3 regions of the Kluyvera sichuanensis genome follow, and region 1 is predicted to be linked to each of the others. Evidence: predicted binding sites of a transcription regulator. Region 1 holds the regulator's gene; each other region holds the start of a gene.
What was found. The regulator sigma-54, encoded in region 1, starts transcription at its own class of promoters, with help from an activator protein. The targets are predictions, from matches to a motif close to GTTGGCACANNTTTCGCTNT.
Positions count from the first base shown of each region.

Region 2: AB2B48_RS09065 (branched-chain amino acid ABC transporter substrate-binding protein) is a predicted target of sigma-54. The motif match lies at 3,247-3,266, and genes of this name have one in related genera.
Region 3: norV (anaerobic nitric oxide reductase flavorubredoxin) is a predicted target of sigma-54. The motif match lies at 2,912-2,931, and genes of this name have one in related genera.

Region 1 is NZ_CP162271.1:3,166,308-3,172,867, forward strand. Features, by position in the region: gene kdsC (3-deoxy-manno-octulosonate-8-phosphatase KdsC) at 1-532, shown strand, start outside; gene lptC (LPS export ABC transporter periplasmic protein LptC) at 529-1,104, shown strand; gene lptA (lipopolysaccharide ABC transporter substrate-binding protein LptA) at 1,073-1,627, shown strand; gene lptB (LPS export ABC transporter ATP-binding protein) at 1,634-2,359, shown strand; gene rpoN (RNA polymerase factor sigma-54) at 2,405-3,838, shown strand; gene hpf (ribosome hibernation promoting factor) at 3,861-4,148, shown strand; gene ptsN (PTS IIA-like nitrogen regulatory protein PtsN) at 4,204-4,692, shown strand; gene rapZ (RNase adapter RapZ) at 4,726-5,580, shown strand; gene npr (PTS phosphocarrier protein NPr) at 5,577-5,849, shown strand; gene mtgA (monofunctional biosynthetic peptidoglycan transglycosylase) at 5,914-6,560, opposite strand, start outside.
Region 2 is NZ_CP162271.1:1,831,289-1,837,848, reverse strand. Features, by position in the region: gene uvrC (excinuclease ABC subunit UvrC) at 1-1,101, shown strand, start outside; gene pgsA (CDP-diacylglycerol--glycerol-3-phosphate 3-phosphatidyltransferase) at 1,157-1,705, shown strand; tRNA gene AB2B48_RS09085 (tRNA-Gly) at 1,857-1,932, shown strand; tRNA gene AB2B48_RS09080 (tRNA-Cys) at 1,973-2,046, shown strand; tRNA gene AB2B48_RS09075 (tRNA-Leu) at 2,058-2,144, shown strand; gene AB2B48_RS09070 (HAD family hydrolase) at 2,272-2,949, opposite strand; gene AB2B48_RS09065 (branched-chain amino acid ABC transporter substrate-binding protein) at 3,403-4,524, shown strand; gene AB2B48_RS09060 (ABC transporter permease subunit) at 4,604-5,518, shown strand; gene livM (high-affinity branched-chain amino acid ABC transporter permease LivM) at 5,528-6,560, shown strand, end outside.
Region 3 is NZ_CP162271.1:2,648,289-2,654,848, reverse strand. Features, by position in the region: gene AB2B48_RS12900 (HoxN/HupN/NixA family nickel/cobalt transporter) at 1-93, shown strand, start outside; gene norW (NADH:flavorubredoxin reductase NorW) at 286-1,419, opposite strand; gene norV (anaerobic nitric oxide reductase flavorubredoxin) at 1,416-2,864, opposite strand; gene norR (nitric oxide reductase transcriptional regulator NorR) at 3,056-4,579, shown strand; gene gutQ (arabinose-5-phosphate isomerase GutQ) at 4,576-5,541, opposite strand; gene srlR (glucitol operon DNA-binding transcriptional repressor SrlR) at 5,534-6,307, opposite strand; gene gutM (transcriptional regulator GutM) at 6,376-6,560, opposite strand, start outside.

The DNA.
Region 1 (6,560 bases):
TGGCCCGGTGAGTCCACAATTTATGGCGAAGGCGGAAAAAATCCGCCTGCTGATCCTCGACGTTGACGGGGTGCTTTCTGACGGGCTTATCTACATGGGCAACAGCGGTGAAGAGCTGAAAGCCTTTAACGTCCGCGACGGCTACGGCGTGCGCTGCGCCCTCACCTCAGATATCGACGTGGCGATTATTACCGGACGAAAGGCTAAACTGTTAGAAGACCGCTGCGCCACGCTCGGCATCACCCATCTTTACCAGGGGCAGTCGGATAAACTGATCGCCTACCGCGAGCTGATAGCAAAACTGAATCTCCAGCCGGATGAAGTGGCCTACGTTGGCGATGACCTGATCGACTGGCCGGTGATGGCAGAAATTGGTCTTAGCGTCGCCGTCGCGGATGCGCATCCTCTGCTGCTACCGAAAGCCGATTACGTGACGCGTATTGCGGGCGGCCGCGGTGCAGTTCGCGAAGTCTGCGACCTGCTGCTAATGGCGCAAGGGAAGCTGGAAGAAGCCAAAGGGCAATCGATATGAGTAAAACCAGACGTTGGGTTATTATTGTGCTATCGCTGGTTGCGCTTGTCCTGATCGGCCTGAACCTGGCCGATAAAGACGACACGAGCCAGGCCGTCGTTAACGCAAACGATCCAACCTACCAAAGCGAACATACCGATACCGTGGTGTACAGCCCCGAGGGCGCGCTCAGCTACCGGTTAATCGCCGAGCATGTGGAGTATTTTTCCGACCAGGCGTTGTCATGGTTTACCCACCCGTTTTTGACAACCTATGACACCAACAAGGTGCCGACCTGGTCGATTAAAGCAGATAAAGCCAAGCTCACTAATGACCGCATGCTGTATCTCTATGGGCACGTTGAAATCAACGCGCTGACAGAAGACGCACAACTGCGTAAGATTACTACGGATAATGCCCAGGTAAACCTGACGACTCAGGACGTTTCCTCTGACGATCTGGTGACGTTATACGGAACAACATTTAATTCCAGCGGCCTGAAAATGCGCGGCAATTTACGCAGCAAAAACGCCGAGCTGATTGAAAAGGTTAGAACCTCTTATGAAATTCAGAACAAACAAACTCAGCCTTAAGCTGGCACTTGCCGGTTCCTTGCTGGCCGCCAGCCTGCCGGCAATGGCGCTTACCGGCGATACCAATCAGCCGATTCATATTGAATCCGATCAGCAGTCGCTGGATATGCAGGGCAACGTCGTGACCTTCACCGGTAACGTAGTGGTAACCCAGGGCAGCATCAAAATCAACGCCGATAAGGTCGTCGTGACCCGTCCGGCGGACCAGAAAGGCAAAGAAGTCATCGACGGTTACGGTAACCCGGCAACCTTCTACCAGATGCAGGACAACGGCAAGCCGGTAAAAGGCCGCGCCTCGAAAATGCATTATGAGCTGGCAAACGACTTCGTGGTGCTGACCGGCAACGCTTACCTTGAGCAGCTGGATAGCAACATCAAAGGCGACAAGATCACTTATCTGGTCAAAGAGCAGAAAATGCAGGCGTTTAGCGACAAAGGTAAACGCGTAACCACCGTGCTGGTTCCATCGCAGCTGCAGGACAAGTCCAAAGACCAGGCTCCGGCACAGAAGAAGAGTAACTAATTCGTTATGGCGACATTAACTGCAAAAAATCTGGCGAAGGCCTACAAAGGCCGCCGCGTGGTGGAAGATGTCAGTCTGACCGTGAATTCCGGTGAGATTGTGGGCCTGCTTGGGCCAAACGGCGCGGGCAAAACTACCACCTTCTACATGGTGGTCGGGATCGTTCCTCGTGATGCCGGCAATATCATCATCGATGATGAAGACATTAGCCTGCTGCCGCTGCACGCCCGCGCGCGTCGCGGTATCGGCTATCTGCCGCAGGAAGCCTCCATTTTCCGCCGTCTGAGCGTCTACGATAACCTGATGGCGGTGCTGCAGATCCGTGACGATCTGAGCAACGAACAGCGGGAAGACCGTGCCAAAGAGTTGATGGAAGAGTTCCACATCGAGCATCTGCGCGACAGCCTTGGCCAGGCGCTTTCCGGCGGTGAACGTCGCCGCGTTGAAATCGCCCGCGCGCTGGCGGCAAACCCGAAATTTATCCTGCTGGATGAACCGTTTGCCGGCGTTGACCCGATCTCCGTTATCGATATTAAACGCATCATTGAACACCTCCGCGACAGCGGTCTTGGCGTGCTGATCACCGACCACAACGTACGTGAAACGCTGGCCGTGTGTGAACGCGCCTATATCGTCAGCCAGGGGCACCTGATTGCCCACGGTACCCCTCAGGAGATCCTACAAGACGAACATGTTAAACGCGTGTATCTTGGGGAAGACTTCAGACTCTGATAGGGTAGTGGTTTACGACGTTAGCGGGAGATATTCGTTCTGAACATGAAGCAAGGTTTGCAATTAAGGCTCAGCCAACAGCTTGCCATGACGCCACAGCTGCAACAGGCAATCCGTCTGCTGCAGCTGTCTACGCTGGAACTTCAGCAGGAACTCCAGCAGGCGCTGGAGAGTAACCCCCTGCTTGAGCAAACCGATCTTCACGAAGAAGTAGAGACTCAGGAAACCGTCGATAACGAAACGCTGGACAGCGTTGATGCGCTGGAAAAACCTGATATGCCCGAAGAGCTGCCGCTCGACGCCAGCTGGGATGAAATCTACACCGCCGGAACCCCTTCCGGGACCGGCGCTGATTATCAGGACGATGAATTACCGGTTTATCAGGGTGAAACCACCCAGTCGCTTCAGGATTATCTGATGTGGCAGGTTGAGCTGACGCCGTTTACCGAGACCGACCGGGCTATTGCGACTTCGATCGTCGACGCGGTGGACGACACCGGCTATCTCACCGTCACGGTGGAAGACATTCTGGAAGGGATTGGCGACGAAGAGGTTGGCCTCGATGAAGTGGAAGCCGTGCTCAAGCGGATCCAACGCTTCGATCCAGTCGGCGTCGCCGCCAAAGATCTCCGCGATTGCCTGCTGATCCAACTTTCTCAGTTCTCCCCCGCTACGCCGCGAATCACTGAAGCCCGTCTGATTATCAGCGATCATCTCGATCTGCTCGCCAACCACGATTTCCGTTCACTGATGCGCGTCACGCGGCTGAAAGAGGACGTGTTGAAAGAGGCGGTGGATCTGATCCAGTCGCTGGATCCGCGCCCGGGTCAGTCGATCCAGACCGGCGAGCCGGAGTATGTGATCCCAGACGTACTGGTGCGCAAGGTGAACGATCGCTGGGTCGTTGAGCTGAACGCCGACAGCATTCCGCGTCTGCAGATCAACCAACACTACGCGGGAATGTGCAACAACGCCCGTAACGACGCCGACAGCCAGTTTATCCGCAGCAATCTGCAGGACGCGAAATGGCTGATTAAGAGCCTTGAGAGCCGTAACGACACGCTGCTGCGAGTCAGCCGCTGCATCGTTGAACAACAGCAGGCCTTTTTCGATCTCGGCGAAGAGTATATGAAACCGATGGTGCTGGCGGATATCGCCCAGACCGTCGAGATGCACGAGTCCACCATTTCGCGTGTGACCACGCAAAAGTATTTGCATAGCCCACGAGGCATTTTCGAGCTTAAGTATTTCTTCTCCAGTCACGTGAGTACCGAGGGCGGCGGCGAGGCCTCTTCCACGGCGATTCGCGCGCTGGTTAAGAAATTAATTGCCGCGGAGAACCCCGCAAAACCACTGAGCGACAGTAAACTGACCACCATGCTCTCTGAACAGGGTATCATGGTGGCACGGCGTACCGTTGCAAAGTACCGAGAGTCTTTATCCATTCCGCCGTCTAACCAGCGTAAACAACTGGTTTGACACAACTGATAAGGAAGACACTATGCAACTCAACATCACTGGACACAACGTCGAAATTACCGATGCGATGCGCGAATTTGTGAATACGAAATTCGTTAAGCTCGAACAGTATTTCGAGAGGATCAATCAGGTCTACATTGTGTTGAAGGTGGAGAAATTGACGCACATCTCGGATGCAACGTTGCATGTTAACGGGGGCGAACTTCATGCTAGCGCGGAAGGCAAGGATATGTACGCCGCCATCGACGGTTTGATCGACAAACTGGCGAGACAGTTAAACAAGCATAAAGACAAACTAAAACAACATTGATTGTCCGAGCAGTCGCCCGATATGCCCGCATACCGGGCGATGCTTAGGTGAAATTATGACAAATAACGATTCGGCTCTTCAACTGAGCAATGTCCTTAACCAGGAATGTACCCGCAGTGCTGTGCACTGTCAGAGTAAGAAACGCGCGCTGGAAATCATCAGCGAACTGGCGGCAAAACAGCTAGGCCTGCCTCCGCAGGTGGTCTTTGAAGCCATCTTGACCCGCGAGAAGATGGGCAGTACCGGTATTGGTAACGGTATCGCTATTCCTCACGGCAAGCTGGAAGAGGATACGCTGCGCGCGGTTGGCGTGTTTGTGCAGCTGGAAACCCCGATCGCCTTTGATGCTATCGACAATCAGCCCGTCGATTTACTCTTTGCGCTCCTGGTGCCGGCAGACCAGACCAAAACCCACCTGCACACGCTGTCCCTGGTGGCAAAACGTCTGGCGGATAAAACCATTTGCCGTCGTCTGCGCGCCGCGCAGAGCGACGAAGAGCTGTATCAAATCATCACCGATACGGAAACTCACGATGATGCATAGTGGACATCACATCGTACTGAGGAGAAACGGTACATGGTACTGATGATCGTCAGCGGCCGCTCTGGCTCGGGAAAATCGGTCGCCTTACGCGCGCTGGAGGACATGGGCTTTTATTGCGTCGATAACCTGCCGGTTGTGCTGCTGCCAGAACTGGCAAAAACGCTCGCTGACCGGGAAATATCGGCCGCCGTCAGCATCGACGTGCGTAACATGCCTGAATCACCGGAAATCTTTGAGCGGGCCATGGAAAACCTGCCGGATAACTTCTCTCCGCAGCTGTTGTTCCTTGATGCCGATCGTAACACCCTGATTCGCCGCTACAGCGACACTCGCCGCCTGCACCCTCTCTCCAGTAAGAATCTGTCGCTGGAAAGCGCCATTGATGAAGAGAGCAATCTGCTGGAGCCGCTGCGCTCCCGTGCCGACCTGATCGTCGATACCTCCGAGATGTCGGTTCACGAACTGGCGGAGATGCTGCGTACTCGCCTGCTGGGCAAACGCGAGCGCGAGTTAACGATGGTGTTCGAATCTTTCGGCTTCAAGCACGGTATTCCGATTGATGCCGACTACGTCTTCGACGTCCGTTTCCTGCCGAACCCGCACTGGGATCCTAAGCTGCGTCCGATGACCGGCCTGGACAAACCGGTGGCTGCGTTCCTTGACAGGCACACGGAAGTTCACAACTTTATCTACCAGACCCGCAGCTATCTTGAGCTATGGTTACCTATGCTGGAAACCAATAACCGTAGCTATCTGACCGTGGCGATTGGTTGTACCGGCGGTAAACACCGTTCGGTCTACGTTGCCGAACAGCTGGCTGACTACTTCCGCTCGCGCGGCAAGAACGTGCAGTCTCGTCACCGGACGCTGGAAAAACGCAAATCATGACCGTAAAGCAGACCGTTGAGATAACCAACAAGCTGGGCATGCACGCCCGCCCGGCGATGAAGTTGTTTGAGCTGATGCAAAATTTCGACGCAGAGGTTCTGCTGCGTAACGATGAAGGAACCGAAGCGGAAGCGAATAGCGTGATTGCGCTGCTGATGCTGGACTCAGCCAAAGGCCGTCAGATTGAGGTCGAGGCCACCGGGCCGCAGGAAGAAGAGGCGCTGGCCGCGGTGATTGCGCTGTTTAACGCCGGATTCGACGAAGACTAGTCCGTCGCCCGGGATACCGGTTTAATGTAGCCCGGCCGAGCGCAGCGACGCCGGGGCCCCCCGGTTAATACAGCTTATTCTCCCGCATAAACCCTTCCCCACCCAGCTGACGCATCTGGCGTAAAATCCACGCCTGACGGCTGCGCACATACCCGGACGGCGCACTCGCTTTAAAACGAATCGGGTTAGGCAGCACCGCGGCCAGCAGCGCGGCTTCCGCCATCGTCAGCTTGCTCGCGGGCTTATGGAAATAGCGCTGAGATGCGGCCTCCACACCAAAAATACCGTCGCCAAACTCAGCAATGTTCAGATAGACGGTCAGAATACGTTTCTTACTCCAGACCGTCTCCATGCCCAGCGTCAGACCGGCCTCCAGCCCTTTACGTACCCAACTGCGCCCATCCCACAGGAACAGGTTCTTCGCCGTCTGCTGCGACAACGTAGAGGCGCCGCGAATCCGGTTTTCATTACGCTCGTTATGCGCCAGCGCTTTCTCAATCGCCGAGACGTCAAAACCCCAATGATCCGGGAATTTCTGATCCTCAGCGGCGATCACCGCCAGCCCCATAAACGGCGAGATAGCGTCCATGCTAACCCAATCAGAGTGCGCCACGTAGCCAAAGTCGCCCGTCATCCAGGCGCCAATTTGACGCTCAATCATCACTGCGGAGAATGGAACCGGCAGAAAACTGAATGCGGCAATACCACCGC
Region 2 (6,560 bases), 1.3 Mb from region 1:
GTCTCCAATAACGGCGACGACCTCGATGTGATTGGCGTGGCGTTTGAAGCGGGCATGGCCTGCGTGCACGTCCTGTTTATCCGCCAGGGGAAAGTGCTGGGCAGCCGCAGTTATTTCCCCAAAGTTCCAAGCGATACCGAACTGGGCGAAGTGGTGGAAACCTTCGTCGGCCAGTTCTATTTCCAGGGCAGCCAGATGCGAACGCTGCCGGGCGAGATCCTGCTCGACTTTACGCTGAAAGACAAAACGCTGCTGGCCGATTCGTTATCCGAGCTGGCGGGGCGTCGCATTCAGGTGCAAACCAAGCCGCGCGGCGACCGTGCACGCTATCTGAAACTGGCGCGCACCAATGCGGTGACGGCGCTGTCGACTAAACTTTCTCAACAGTCGACCGTCCATCAACGCCTGCAGGCGCTCTCCGCTGAGCTAAAGTTACCGGCTATCAAGCGCATGGAGTGTTTTGATATCAGCCACACCATGGGGGAACAAACCGTTGCCTCGTGCGTGGTATTTGATGCCAATGGCCCGCTGCGCGCCGAATATCGCCGCTACAACATTACCGGTATTACGCCGGGCGATGACTATGCGGCGATGAACCAGGTGCTGCGTCGCCGTTATGGTAAAGCCATCGATGACAGCAAAATACCGGACGTTATCCTGATTGACGGCGGGAAAGGGCAGCTGGGCCAGGCAAAAGCGGTATTTGCCGAGCTTAACGTGCCGTGGGATAAAAACCACCCGCTGCTGCTGGGCGTGGCAAAAGGCAGCGACCGTAAGGCGGGCCTTGAGACGCTGTTCTTTGAGCCGGAAGGTGAGGGCTTCAGCCTGCCGCCGGATTCCCCGGCGCTGCACGTCATTCAGCATATTCGCGACGAATCACACGATCATGCGATTTCCGGGCACCGTAAGAAACGCGCTAAGGTTAAAAGCACCAGTTCGCTGGAGACCATCGAAGGCGTGGGGCCAAAACGCCGCCAGATGCTGCTGAAGTACATGGGCGGGTTGCAAGGTTTGCAGCAGGCAAGCATTGAAGATATTGCGAAAGTGCCGGGAATCTCGGTCGGACTCGCAGAAAAGATCTTCTACTCGTTGAAACATTAGGGGCTCTGTAGCAACATAGGGCTAATATTTACTGACAACAGATAGTTACCTCGCCATGCAATATAATATTCCTACATTGCTCACGTTGTTCCGCGTCGTCCTGATCCCGTTTTTCGTGCTGGCGTTCTACCTGCCGTTCACCTGGGCTCCCTTTGTTTGTGCGCTCATCTTCTTTATCGCAGCGGTAACCGACTGGTTTGATGGCTACCTGGCGCGCCGCTGGAACCAAAGTACCCGTTTCGGTGCCTTCCTCGATCCGGTGGCGGATAAAGTGATGGTCGCGATTGCGATGGTGCTGGTGGCCGAACACTACCACACCTGGTGGGTGACGCTGCCGGCAGCGACCATGATTGCCCGTGAAATTATCATCTCCGCGCTGCGCGAGTGGATGGCGGAGCTGGGTAAACGCAGCAGCGTAGCGGTCTCCTGGATTGGTAAAGTTAAAACCACCGCACAGATGGCTGCGCTGGTCTGGATGCTGTGGCGTCCAAATATCTGGGTTGAGTGGGCCGGTATCGCGTTATTCATGGTTGCTGCAGTGCTGACGCTGTGGTCAATGCTGCAATATTTGAACGCGGCGCGCGGTGATTTGCTTCAAGAGTGATCGTTTCGGCGTAATTTTCAGCAAACGATTCAAAGTTGAGAAAATTACCGTTGACTCACCGCGTCAGATAAGTAGAATGCAACGCATCGAACGGCAGCACTGATTGCCAGACGATAGCAAAATCAAGTGGTTAGCAAATCAACTTGATAATGCGGGAATAGCTCAGTTGGTAGAGCACGACCTTGCCAAGGTCGGGGTCGCGAGTTCGAGTCTCGTTTCCCGCTCCAAATTAAAAGCATCGGCATTAGCGGGTGTTTAAGCATCAAAGGCGCGTTAGCAAAGCGGTTATGTAGCGGATTGCAAATCCGTCTAGTCCGGTTCGACTCCGGAACGCGCCTCCACTTTTTTCCCTGGCCGGATGGTGGAATCGGTAGACACAAGGGATTTAAAATCCCTCGGCGTTCGCGCTGTGTGGGTTCAAGTCCCACTCCGGCTACCATGGGAAACAAAAGAATAATCAAAGCAATAAGCAGTGTCGTGAAACCACCTACGGGTGGTTTTTTTGTTTTTGAAATCCCCTTTCCTGACATCATTCCTACTATGATCGGCCTTCACGGCAATCAACATCAGGTCAAATCCTTCATAAACTCACTGCGAAAGCGCGCAATCGGGTTTTTCTTGCGCGACCAGCCGGGCTGGAAATGCTGCCAGTGCGCATCGCTGGCGGTGGCCAGCAGCTCATAATCGCCGCGGGTATCTCCCCAGGCGCGGAGATGATAGCGGCTGAGCGGGCCATAAACTGCCTCAAGGCGATTGATTTTGTGGATGCATCGGCAGTTATGGCCGACGATCCGCCCCGTCAGCACGCCATCCTTACTCTCAAGCTCGGTACCTATGAGCTTAATCCCCAGCTTTTCAGCAAAAGGCCGCAGGACGATCATCGGCGAGGCGGAGCACAGCGTCACTTCGGCGCCGGATGCGCGTTCTGCCGCTACCGCCATCAGCCCGGCCGGGCGCATCAGTTTTTTCCAGGTGCGCTGGCAGTAGGCTTCCGCTTTGTCCTGTACCCATTTTTCGTCACATCCGGCGAGGAAGGTGGTGATCAGCACTTCCTTAAGCTCATCGCGGGTCAGTCGGCGGCGAAAGCACTGCACCGAAGGGATAACGAGACGCAGCATTTTGCGGGCAAACCGGCGACGACCGAAGGCGAACTTCAGGAAGGGAATAAAGCTGTCGTGCCGGGTCAGGGTACCGTCAAAGTCAAAAACGGACAGGATCTGTTTATCGGCCTCGATTATCGTCATCATTTTTCTCGCACTGGTAGGTATAGATAAAATGTTACCACTAGCCATAGTGGAAGCAAAATATGCCCTGTTTGTCTCTGCACGCCGTCTGCGCATCGCCTCACTCCCTTTGCACCATCAGGTAACATAAGCCGAACAATTTGCTACAAAAATGCACAAAGCGTGACTATTGCATTATTTATGTACTTTATTGTTAACGAGATGTGATCCCCGCCGTAATTTCACCGCGCGGAGGCAGAGGCTTGACCCGCGCACTCTATACTCAAAATTGTCAAATTCCAGGCAAGGGTGCGTAAAGTTGGCAACCATTTTGCTTAATGATTTGGCCTGAAAAGCGTAAGGAAACCTCGCCGTTATCAGCAGGATATTGTCAGGATGTCGTTGTTTGGTGCTCGCGCCAGCCGTTCGGCTTCACACCGTTATGCATAAACCTCTTTGCTAAGGTAGATAATAATGTCGCTGAAATTTATAAAAAGTCCGCTTTCTCTTGTGTTGGCAGGGTGTCTGGTGACGGCGTTTTCCGCCCAGGCCGATATCGTGATTGGCGTGGCAGGGCCATTTACCGGGCCAAATGCCACCTATGGCGATCAATACTGGCATGGCGCCACCCAGGCGGCAGCGGATATCAACGCTGCCGGTGGGATTAACGGCGAGAAAATTAAGCTGGTGCAGGGGGATGACGCCTGCGAACCGAAACAGGCCGTGTCGGTCGCTAACCGCCTGGTCGATCAGGATAAAGTGCAGGCCGTGGTCGGCCATTTCTGCTCTTCTTCCACCATGCCTGCCTCAGAGGTTTATAACGACGCTGGGGTGCTCGCTATTACCCCAGGCTCCACCAACCCGCTGATTACCGAACGTGGGATGAACGATATGTTCCGCATGTGTGGTCGCGATGACCAGCAGGGCGGCGTCGCCAGCGATTTCATCATCGATAAACTGAAGGCCAAGCGCGTGGTGATTATCCACGATAAAGACACCTACGGTCAGGGGTTGGCGGATGCCACCCGCGCCGCGCTGGCAAAACGTGGCGTCAAAGATGTGATGTATGAAGGCCTATCGCGTGGTGAAAAGGACTTCAACGCCCTGGTGACCAAGATTGGCGCGCAGAAACCGGACGTGGTCTTCTTCGGCGGCTGCCACCCGGAAGCGGGCCCGCTGGTACGCCAGATGCGTGAGCAGGGCGTACAGGCGAAATTCTTCTCCGGCGACTGTATCGTCAACGAAGAGATGGTCACCGCCGCGGGTGGGCCGCAGTACACCAAGGGCATCTATATGACCTTCGGTAAAGACCCACGCCTGATCCCGGACGGCAAAGCGGTCATCGAAAAATTCCGCGCCAACAAGTTTGAGCCAGAAGGCTACACCCTCTACTCCTACGCCTCAATTCAGGCGATTGCCGCGGCGTTCAAAGCCACCGGCGGTGCCGACTCTGCGAAAGCCAGCGCCTGGCTGAAAGCCAACCCGGTTGAGACGGTGATGGGCAAGAAAGCCTGGGACAGCAAAGGCGACCTGAAAGTCTCGGATTACGTGGTCTACCAGTGGGACGACCAGGGCAAGTACAAGGAAGTCGAGTAACGAGACGGAATCACGCTCAGCGCCGGTATGAGTTCATACCGGCGCTCAATAATAGATGACACAACACGAGCGAGCGATGATGGAGACATTCTTCCTGCAACAGTTAGTTAATGGATTGACGCTAGGTTCCGTCTACGGATTGATAGCCATTGGTTACACCATGGTCTACGGCATTATCGGTATGATTAACTTCGCGCACGGCGAAGTGTATATGATATCGGCCTATCTCTGCGCCATCGGTCTGGCGCTGCTCTCCTTTTTTGGTCTGCACTCTTTTCCGCTGCTGATCCTCGGCACGCTGGTGTTTACCATCGTGGTGACGGGGGTTTACGGCTGGACGATTGAACGCATCGCCTATAAACCGCTGCGTAACTCCACGCGCCTGGCGCCGCTGATTTCCGCCATTGGCATGTCGTTGATTCTGCAAAACTACGCGCAAATCAGCCAGGGGCCGCGTCAACAGGGCGTGCCGACGATGCTCGACGGTGTGCTGCGTCTGCATATTGGCGAAGGCTTTGTGCAGATAACCTACACCAAAATCTTTATTCTGCTGGCCTCGTTTGCGGGCATGCTGCTGCTGACCTGGATAATCGGCCATACTCGCCTTGGGCGCATGTGCCGTGCTGTGCAGCAGGATCGAAAAATGGCATCCATCCTCGGCATTAATACCGACCGGATTATCTCGCTGGTGTTCGTTATCGGCGCGGCGATGGCCGGACTGGCGGGGGTGCTTATCACCATGAACTACGGCACCTTTGATTTCTATGCCGGGTTTATCATCGGTATTAAAGCTTTTACCGCCGCGGTGTTAGGGGGCATCGGCTCGCTGCCGGGGGCGATGCTCGGCGGGCTGCTGCTCGGCGTTGCCGAAGCGCAGTTCTCCGGAATGGTGAACACCGACTATAAGGACGTCTTCTCCTTTGGTCTGCTGGTGGTCATTCTGATTTTCCGTCCGCAGGGGCTGCTTGGCCGCCCGATTGTCGCCAAAGTGTAGGAGCCGAACATGACGCATTCAACGGCCGTACATGATGGTTTCTCTCTTAAACGCTGCGTGCTGGATACGATTTTCGCAGGCCTGGTAGCGCTGATTGTCTTTGGTCCCATCGTGGGCGTGGTGCTGGACGGCTACAGCTTCAACTTTAACGGCCAGCGGCTGGTGTGGATTGTCGCGGCGGTGATGATAGGGCGGTTTGCCTTAAGCGCGCTGTCGATGACCGCCGTCGGCAGGCGCTTCAGCGCGCGGTTTGAAGGTGACAGTGCCGGGGTTTATGTCCGCTCGCCGGACTATAAAAGCAACATGCGTTGGGTTATCCCGCTGATCCTGGCGCTGGCGGTCTGCTTCCCGTTTGTGGCGACCAAATATGTGCTGACGGTGGCAATCCTTGGGCTTATCTACGTGCTGCTTGGCCTGGGGCTGAACATCGTGGTCGGGCTGGCGGGGCTGCTGGATCTTGGCTACGTCGCCTTCTACGCCATTGGCGCTTACGGGCTGGCGCTTGGGTATCAGTATCTGGGGTTGGGCTTCTGGTCGATGCTGCCGATTGCGGCGCTGATGGCTGCCGCCGCAGGCGCACTGCTCGGCTTCCCGGTGCTGAGGATGCACGGCGACTATCTGGCGATCGTGACGCTGGGGTTTGGCGAAATCATCCGCCTGGTGCTGAACAACTGGCTGAGCTTTACCGGCGGCCCGAACGGCGTATCGGCACCGCCGCCAACCTTCTTTGGCCTCGAGTTTGGTCGGCGGGCGAAAGAGGGGGGCGTGCCGTTCCATGAGTTTTTCCATCTCACCTACAACCCCAATATGAAGTTTATCTTTATCTATGCGGTGCTGGTTCTGGTGGTGCTGCTGGTGCTTTACATCAAGCATCGTTTAACCCGCATGCCGATTGGCCGCGCGTGGGAAGCGCTGCGGGAAGATGAAATCGCCTGCCGCTCGATGGGGCTTAACCACGTGCTGGTGAAGCTGTCGGCGTTTACGCTCGGCGCTTCCACGGCGGGTATCGCCGGGGTGTTCTTCGCCACCTATCAGGGGTTCG
Region 3 (6,560 bases), 520 kb from region 1:
GGCTTTGTGGTGATTGGCCTGTTCGCGCTGTGCTGGCTGGTGTCGATGGTCAACTACCGCTGGCGCAACTATGACGCGCTGGTGGTGCGTTAAGATTTGAGCCGTTCCTGGCGGCGCTACGCTTGGCCGGGCTACATTCGATCTGTAGCCCGGCCAAGCGTAGCGCCGCCGGGGAAACGCCGGGCGCAAAAACAAAAAAAGCCCCGGGGCAGCGGGGCTAAAATCAGACATTCGCGCGTCCTTGCGCTTGAGGTTAAGTGATACAGCGGACAGTGCGTTGACTTCTTAACTCGCGAGCGACTTCAACAGACCAAAGGCCTCTTTCATTCGCTCCTCGCTAACCACGAATGCCCGCAGCTGCTGGCCTTCGTCGTAGCCTTGCGCCAGCATACCGTCGGCGCGGGTTTCAATCTTCCAGTTCAAATCCTGACGGCGGGTTTCACCGGCCAGATGCAGCGGCAGATCCGGCGTTTTCACCTTCACCAGCATGTTTGGCAGCTTCAGCTCGCCGGACTGGCCGAGAATATTCTTCGCCAGACACATCGCGCTCATCAGAATCGGCTGCAGGAACGGCAGCACGGTACCGTTGATCTCCGCGCAGTCGCCCAGCGCATAGATATCCGGGTTGCTGGTACGCAGGGTGCTATCGACCTTCACGCCGCGGTTAATTTCAAGGCCCGCCATGCGTGCCAGCGCCGTTTCCGGACGCAGGCCGGTGGCGGCCACCACCGCATCAACTTCCACGTGGCGGTCGCGGTCAAAGGTGGCGCGAATGCCGGTGGCGGTCTGCTCCAGCGACTGCAGCTGGGATTTCAGCAGCAGATGAATACCCATGTCGGTCAGACGATGCTGCAACCGGCTGCTCACTTCCGGCGGCATCAGCGAGGCCAGCACGCTGGCGGAGTTATCGACCACGGTGACCGCTTTACCGGCGCGGCTAAAGTCCATCGCCAACTCGCTGCCAATCAGGCCGCCGCCGATAATCAGCACGCGTTGGGCATCGCGCAGCGTACTTTGCGCGGCGCCGAACTCCTGCTGACTGTTGAGGGTCAGCATCAACTCTTTGCCCGGCACCGGCGGCACGATGGTTGACGCGCCCGTTGCCAGCACCAACTTGTCGTACTGCCATTCATGATTCTGGCTTTTCACCACATGCGTATTGGCGTCAATGCCGGTCACCCAGGTCTGCGGGAACAGGTTCAGGTTGTACTGCTCGGCAAACTCGCCTGCGGTTTGCAGGGTGAGGTCGGCGGCGGTTTGCCCCCGGCTCACCACGTGGCTTAAGTCCGGTTTGTTGTACTCGTCGATGCTGTCGGCGGCGATGAGCGTCAGTTTGACGCTCGCGTCGAGCTTACGAATATTCTTCACCAGCTGGCGGGCCGCGAAGCCCGAGCCGATGATCACGATGCCATGATTCATTTTGCCTCCGTCGCCATCACGTCAAAGACATCTTTCCCTAATGAACATTCCGGGCACAGGAAGTTATCCGGGACTTCGCTCCACGGTGTACCTGGCTGGACGTCCTGGTTTGGTTCGCCTTTTGCCGGGTCGTAAACCCACTGACACACGCTGCATTGCATGCTTGGGCCGAGGTCGGCTGCGGCAGCGGCGGCACAGGCGCAGGCCTCTTTCGCGGCGTCTGGTTTTGCCGTGGCTTCTGGCAGTGGAGCCAGTGCCCACTGACGGGCAATTTCACGGCCGTGCTGACGGCAGATTTCCAGCGCGTCGATATCCGGGCGCCATTTCGCCTTCAGGCTCAGAGACATTTCAAAGCCCGCATCCTGCAAACGAGTAGACAGACGGTCAACCGCGCCGCCGCTCCAGCCGTGAGAACCGAAGGCGCTGGCGCGTTTGTTACGGAAGCGCAGGCCGGTCATCTCTTCCACCAGGCCAGCAATTTTCGGCATCATCACGTTGTTCATGGTTGAAGTCCCCACCAGCACGCCTTTAGAACGGAAGACGTTGGTCAGAATTTCGTTTTTATCGCTGCGGGCGACGTTGAAGATTTTCACCGCCACGTTCGGGTCAACTTCGTTGATCCCCTGGGCAATCGCATCCGCCATCATGCGGGTGTTGTTGGACATGGTGTCGTAGAAGATAGTGATACGGTCTTCCTGATAGTCCGCCGCCCATTTCAGATACAGTTCCACAATCTGGGTTGGGTTTTCGCGCCATACCACACCGTGGGAGGTGGCAATCATATCGACCGGCAGGTTGAAGCCGAGGATCTCGGTGATTTTTGGCGTCACCAGACGGCTGAACGGGGTCAGGATGTTGGCGTAGTAGCGCTGGCACTGTTCGAACAGTTCGGTCTGGTCAACTTCGTCGTTGAACAGGCGTTCGTCACAGTAGTGCTGGCCGAAGGCATCGTTACTGAACAGCACCGCGTCGCCGGTCATGTAGGTCATCATGCTGTCAGGCCAGTGCAGCATCGGGGTTTCAACGAAGATCAGCTGTTTGCCGTTACCGATGTCCAGGCTGTCGCCGGTTTTCACCACGTGGAAGTTCCACTCTGGGTGATGGTGGTGGCCGTTGATGGAGTCAATGGCGTTGGCGGTGCAGTAGATTGGGGTGTCCGGGATCTGCGACATCAGCTCGGTCAGCGCACCGGCGTGGTCTTCTTCAGCGTGGTTAATGATGATGTAGTCGATGTCGGCCAGGTCGATTTCGCCGCGCAGGTTCTGTACGAATTCACGGCTGAATTTATGGTCGACGGTATCAATCAGGACGTTTTTCTCTTCACGGATAAGGTAGCTGTTGTAGCTGCTGCCGCGCAGCGTTTTGTATTCGGTACCGTGGAAATCACGTACTTCCCAATCGCGTTGACCAACCCAATGAATGTTATTTTTAACCAGAATAGACATAGCAACCTCAATTAATTCAGCGTTTTTTCAAAAAAGATGTATTGCTAATTGCAGGTTGCGTGCCAACTTTTTAATTGATTGATTTTATTGGTTTAATTAATTTATACCTCTTTATTGTTAGTCAAAATGACTATGCTTAATATTGTCAATATGACATTATGCATTGTCAAAATGACTGTAAGAGGTACGCCATGAGCTTTTCCGTTGATGTGCTGGCTGGTATTGCTATCGAACTCCAGCGCGGCGTCGGCCATCAGGACCGATTTCAGCGTCTGATCACCACGCTGCGCCAGGTGCTGGAGTGTGATGCCTCCGCGCTGCTGCGCTACGACGCGCGGCAGTTTATTCCGCTGGCGATTGATGGGCTGGCGAAAGACGTGCTCGGCAGGCGTTTTACCCTCGAAGGGCATCCGCGGCTGGAGGCGATTGCCCGCGCAGGCGACGTGGTGCGTTTCCCGGCCGACAGCGATTTGCCGGACCCGTACGACGGCCTGATCCCTGGCCAGGAGAGCCTGAAGGTCCACGCCTGCATTGGGCTGCCGCTGTTTGCCGGGCAAAACCTGATTGGCGCACTGACTCTCGACGGTATGTCGCCGGACCAGTTTGATGTCTTCAGCGATGAAGAGCTGCGACTGATTGCCGCGCTGGCGGCGGGGGCGCTCAGCAACGCGCTGCTGATTGAGCAGCTTGAAAGCCAGAACATGCTGCCGGGCGCGCCGACCGATTTCGAGCAGGTGAAAGAGACGCAGATGATTGGTCTGTCGCCGGGCATGACGCAGCTGAAAAAAGAGATTGAGATTGTCGCCGCCTCTGACCTGAACGTACTGATAAGCGGCGAAACCGGCACCGGGAAAGAGCTGGTGGCAAAGGCGATTCATGAGGGCTCGCCGCGCGCGGTCAGCCCGCTGGTGTATCTGAACTGCGCCGCGCTGCCGGAGAGCGTGGCCGAGAGCGAGCTGTTTGGCCACGTCAAAGGGGCGTTTACTGGGGCTATCAGCAACCGCAGCGGCAAGTTTGAGATGGCCGACAACGGCACGCTGTTCTTAGATGAAATTGGCGAGCTGTCGCTGGCGCTGCAGGCCAAACTGCTGCGCGTGCTGCAGTATGGCGATATTCAGCGCGTCGGTGATGACCGCAGCCTGCGTGTTGATGTGCGGGTGTTGGCTGCGACCAACCGCGACCTGCGCGAAGAGGTGCTGGCGGGCAACTTTCGTGCAGACCTGTTCCATCGCCTGAGCGTATTTCCGCTGTTCGTGCCGCCGCTGCGGGAACGGGGTGACGACGTGGTGCTGCTGGCGGGCTACTTCTGCGAGCAGTGCCGGCTGCGGCTTGGATTGTCTCGAGTAGTATTAAGCAGCGGCGCACGGGCGCATCTGCAAAACTACGGCTGGCCGGGTAACGTGCGTGAACTGGAACATGCGGTGCACCGTGCGGTGGTGCTGGCGCGGGCAACCACGCGCAGCAACGGCGAGGTGGTACTGGAAGCGCAGCACTTTGCGTTCCAGGAAAGTACGCCGACGGCGGCGGTTGCTGAGGTTGCGGCCCCGTTGGCTACGGTGAATAACCTGCGCGACGCCACCGAGCATTTTCAGCGGCAGATGATTCGTCAGGCGCTGGAGACGCATCAACATAACTGGGCGGCAAGCGCCCGGGCGCTGGAGACAGACGTCGCCAACCTGCACCGGTTGGCGAAACGTCTGGGGCTGAAGGATTAAAGGATCCCGGCCTGGTAGAAGTTTTGCAGGTTAATTGCACCGACCAGCCGATGGTTGTCATCTACCACCGGCGCGGCGCTGATTTTCTGCTTCATCAGCTGTTCTTTAGCATCCACGGCGCGGGCCTGATCGTGCAGGGTCACGCCGCCCTTGGTCATCGCGTCGTTAACGCAATCCGCCAGCGAACCGCCGCTCACCAGCCAGCGACGCAGATCGCCGTCGGTGAACACGCCCTGAACCTGTGATTGATCGTTGCAGACCGCCACCATCCCCATGCCGGTGCGGCTGAGTTCCAGCATCGCATCCATTACGCTTGTGTGAACGGTGACCTGCGGGACATCGCTCTCTTGACGCATCAGGTGGTGAACGCGGTTGAGCAGGCGCGCGCCCAGCGCACCTGCTGGGTGAGAGCGCGCAAAATCTTCTTCATTAAAGCCGCGCGCCTGCATCACGGCAATCGCCAGCGCGTCGCCCATCATCAGCGTGTTGACGGTGCTGGAGGTTGGCGCCAGGTGCATCGGGCAGGCTTCACGTTCAACGGAAATATCGATAACGGCGTCGGCTGCCTGCGCCAGCGCGGAGTTGGCTTTGCCGGTCATTGCCAGCAGCACCACGGATTTTTCTTTCAAACGCGGAATAATGTAGTCGAGCTCTTTGGCGCTGCCGGAGTAGGAGATAAACAGCATCACGTCGCGGCTTTCCACCATACCCAAATCGCCGTGCAGCGCTTCCGCCGGATGGACGAAGAACGCCGGGGTGCCGGTGCTGGCGAAGGTGGCGGCCAGCTTTTTGCCGATATGGCCGGATTTGCCCATCCCGGAAACAATCAGTTTTCCTTTGCAGTTCAGGATGGCGTTGGCGGCCTGAACAAAGGTCTCGTCAAGACGGTCGGGTAGGCGGCTTGCTTCCTGCAGTTCCAGTAACAGGGCCTTACGCCCGGCCTCTAACAAAAAATCACTCATTGCTCTCTCCGGTTATGATCACTTCAATCCCTTTGTCTTCCAGCGCTTGACGAAACGCCGGGTCGATTCCCGCGTCGGTAATCAGCTTGTCGACGCTCTCCAGACTGCACACCACGTTAGGGCTTTTTCGTCCGAATTTTGAGGAGTCTGCCATCAGAATCACTTCGCGTGCGGCGTTGCACATCGCTTTACTGACGGTATAGACCTCGTTAAAGGTGGTCACCCCGGCGTTCAGATCGATGCCGTCGGTGCCCATAAAGAGTTTATCAAAGCTGAAATGCTCAAAGGCATTTTCCGCCAGTTGCCCGTGGAACGAGGCGGATTTTTTGCGGAAGGTGCCGCCGGGCATCAGGATAGTCTGCTCGTTGTCCAGTTCCGACAGCGCGTTAACGATGTGCAGGCTGTTGGTCATCACGGTGATGTTGCGAAAGCGGGCGAGCATGGGAACCATCTGTAACACGGTGCTTCCCGCATCCAGAATGATGGAATCACCGTCGTGGATAAAGGCAACCGCGGCCTCTGCGATGCGCTCTTTTTGGTGGGTGTTGATGAGCGTTTTGTGATCGATAGGCGGGTCGGATTCGTCCTTGTTTAACACTACTCCGCCGTAGGTTCGAATGACGGTTCCCGCGTTTTCCAGAATGACCAGATCCTTGCGAATGGTGGTTCCCGTGGTGTCAAAGTACTGGGCCAACTCTTCAACCGAGCATTTTCCCTGCTTTTGCAGGTGCTCAAGAATAGCGGCCTGACGCTGACGAGGTTTCATAGGCGTGATTACCCTGACATAAATTTGCGAAATGATAATTTCGCAAGCTATTAGCATTCACAACGAAATTACCCATGTTTCAGTTTAAGCGCCAATGATAGTGCATTCTGCGATAGGGGATCATGGGGAAAGATCACATCAGGCTGTAATTCATCACGATGTTTTCCTTTCAGCCCGTCAATTTTCCCCGGCCTGGCGAATACGGTGACCCCTTTCATAAACAGCGAATCGACAACGTGAAGGCGTTCATCCA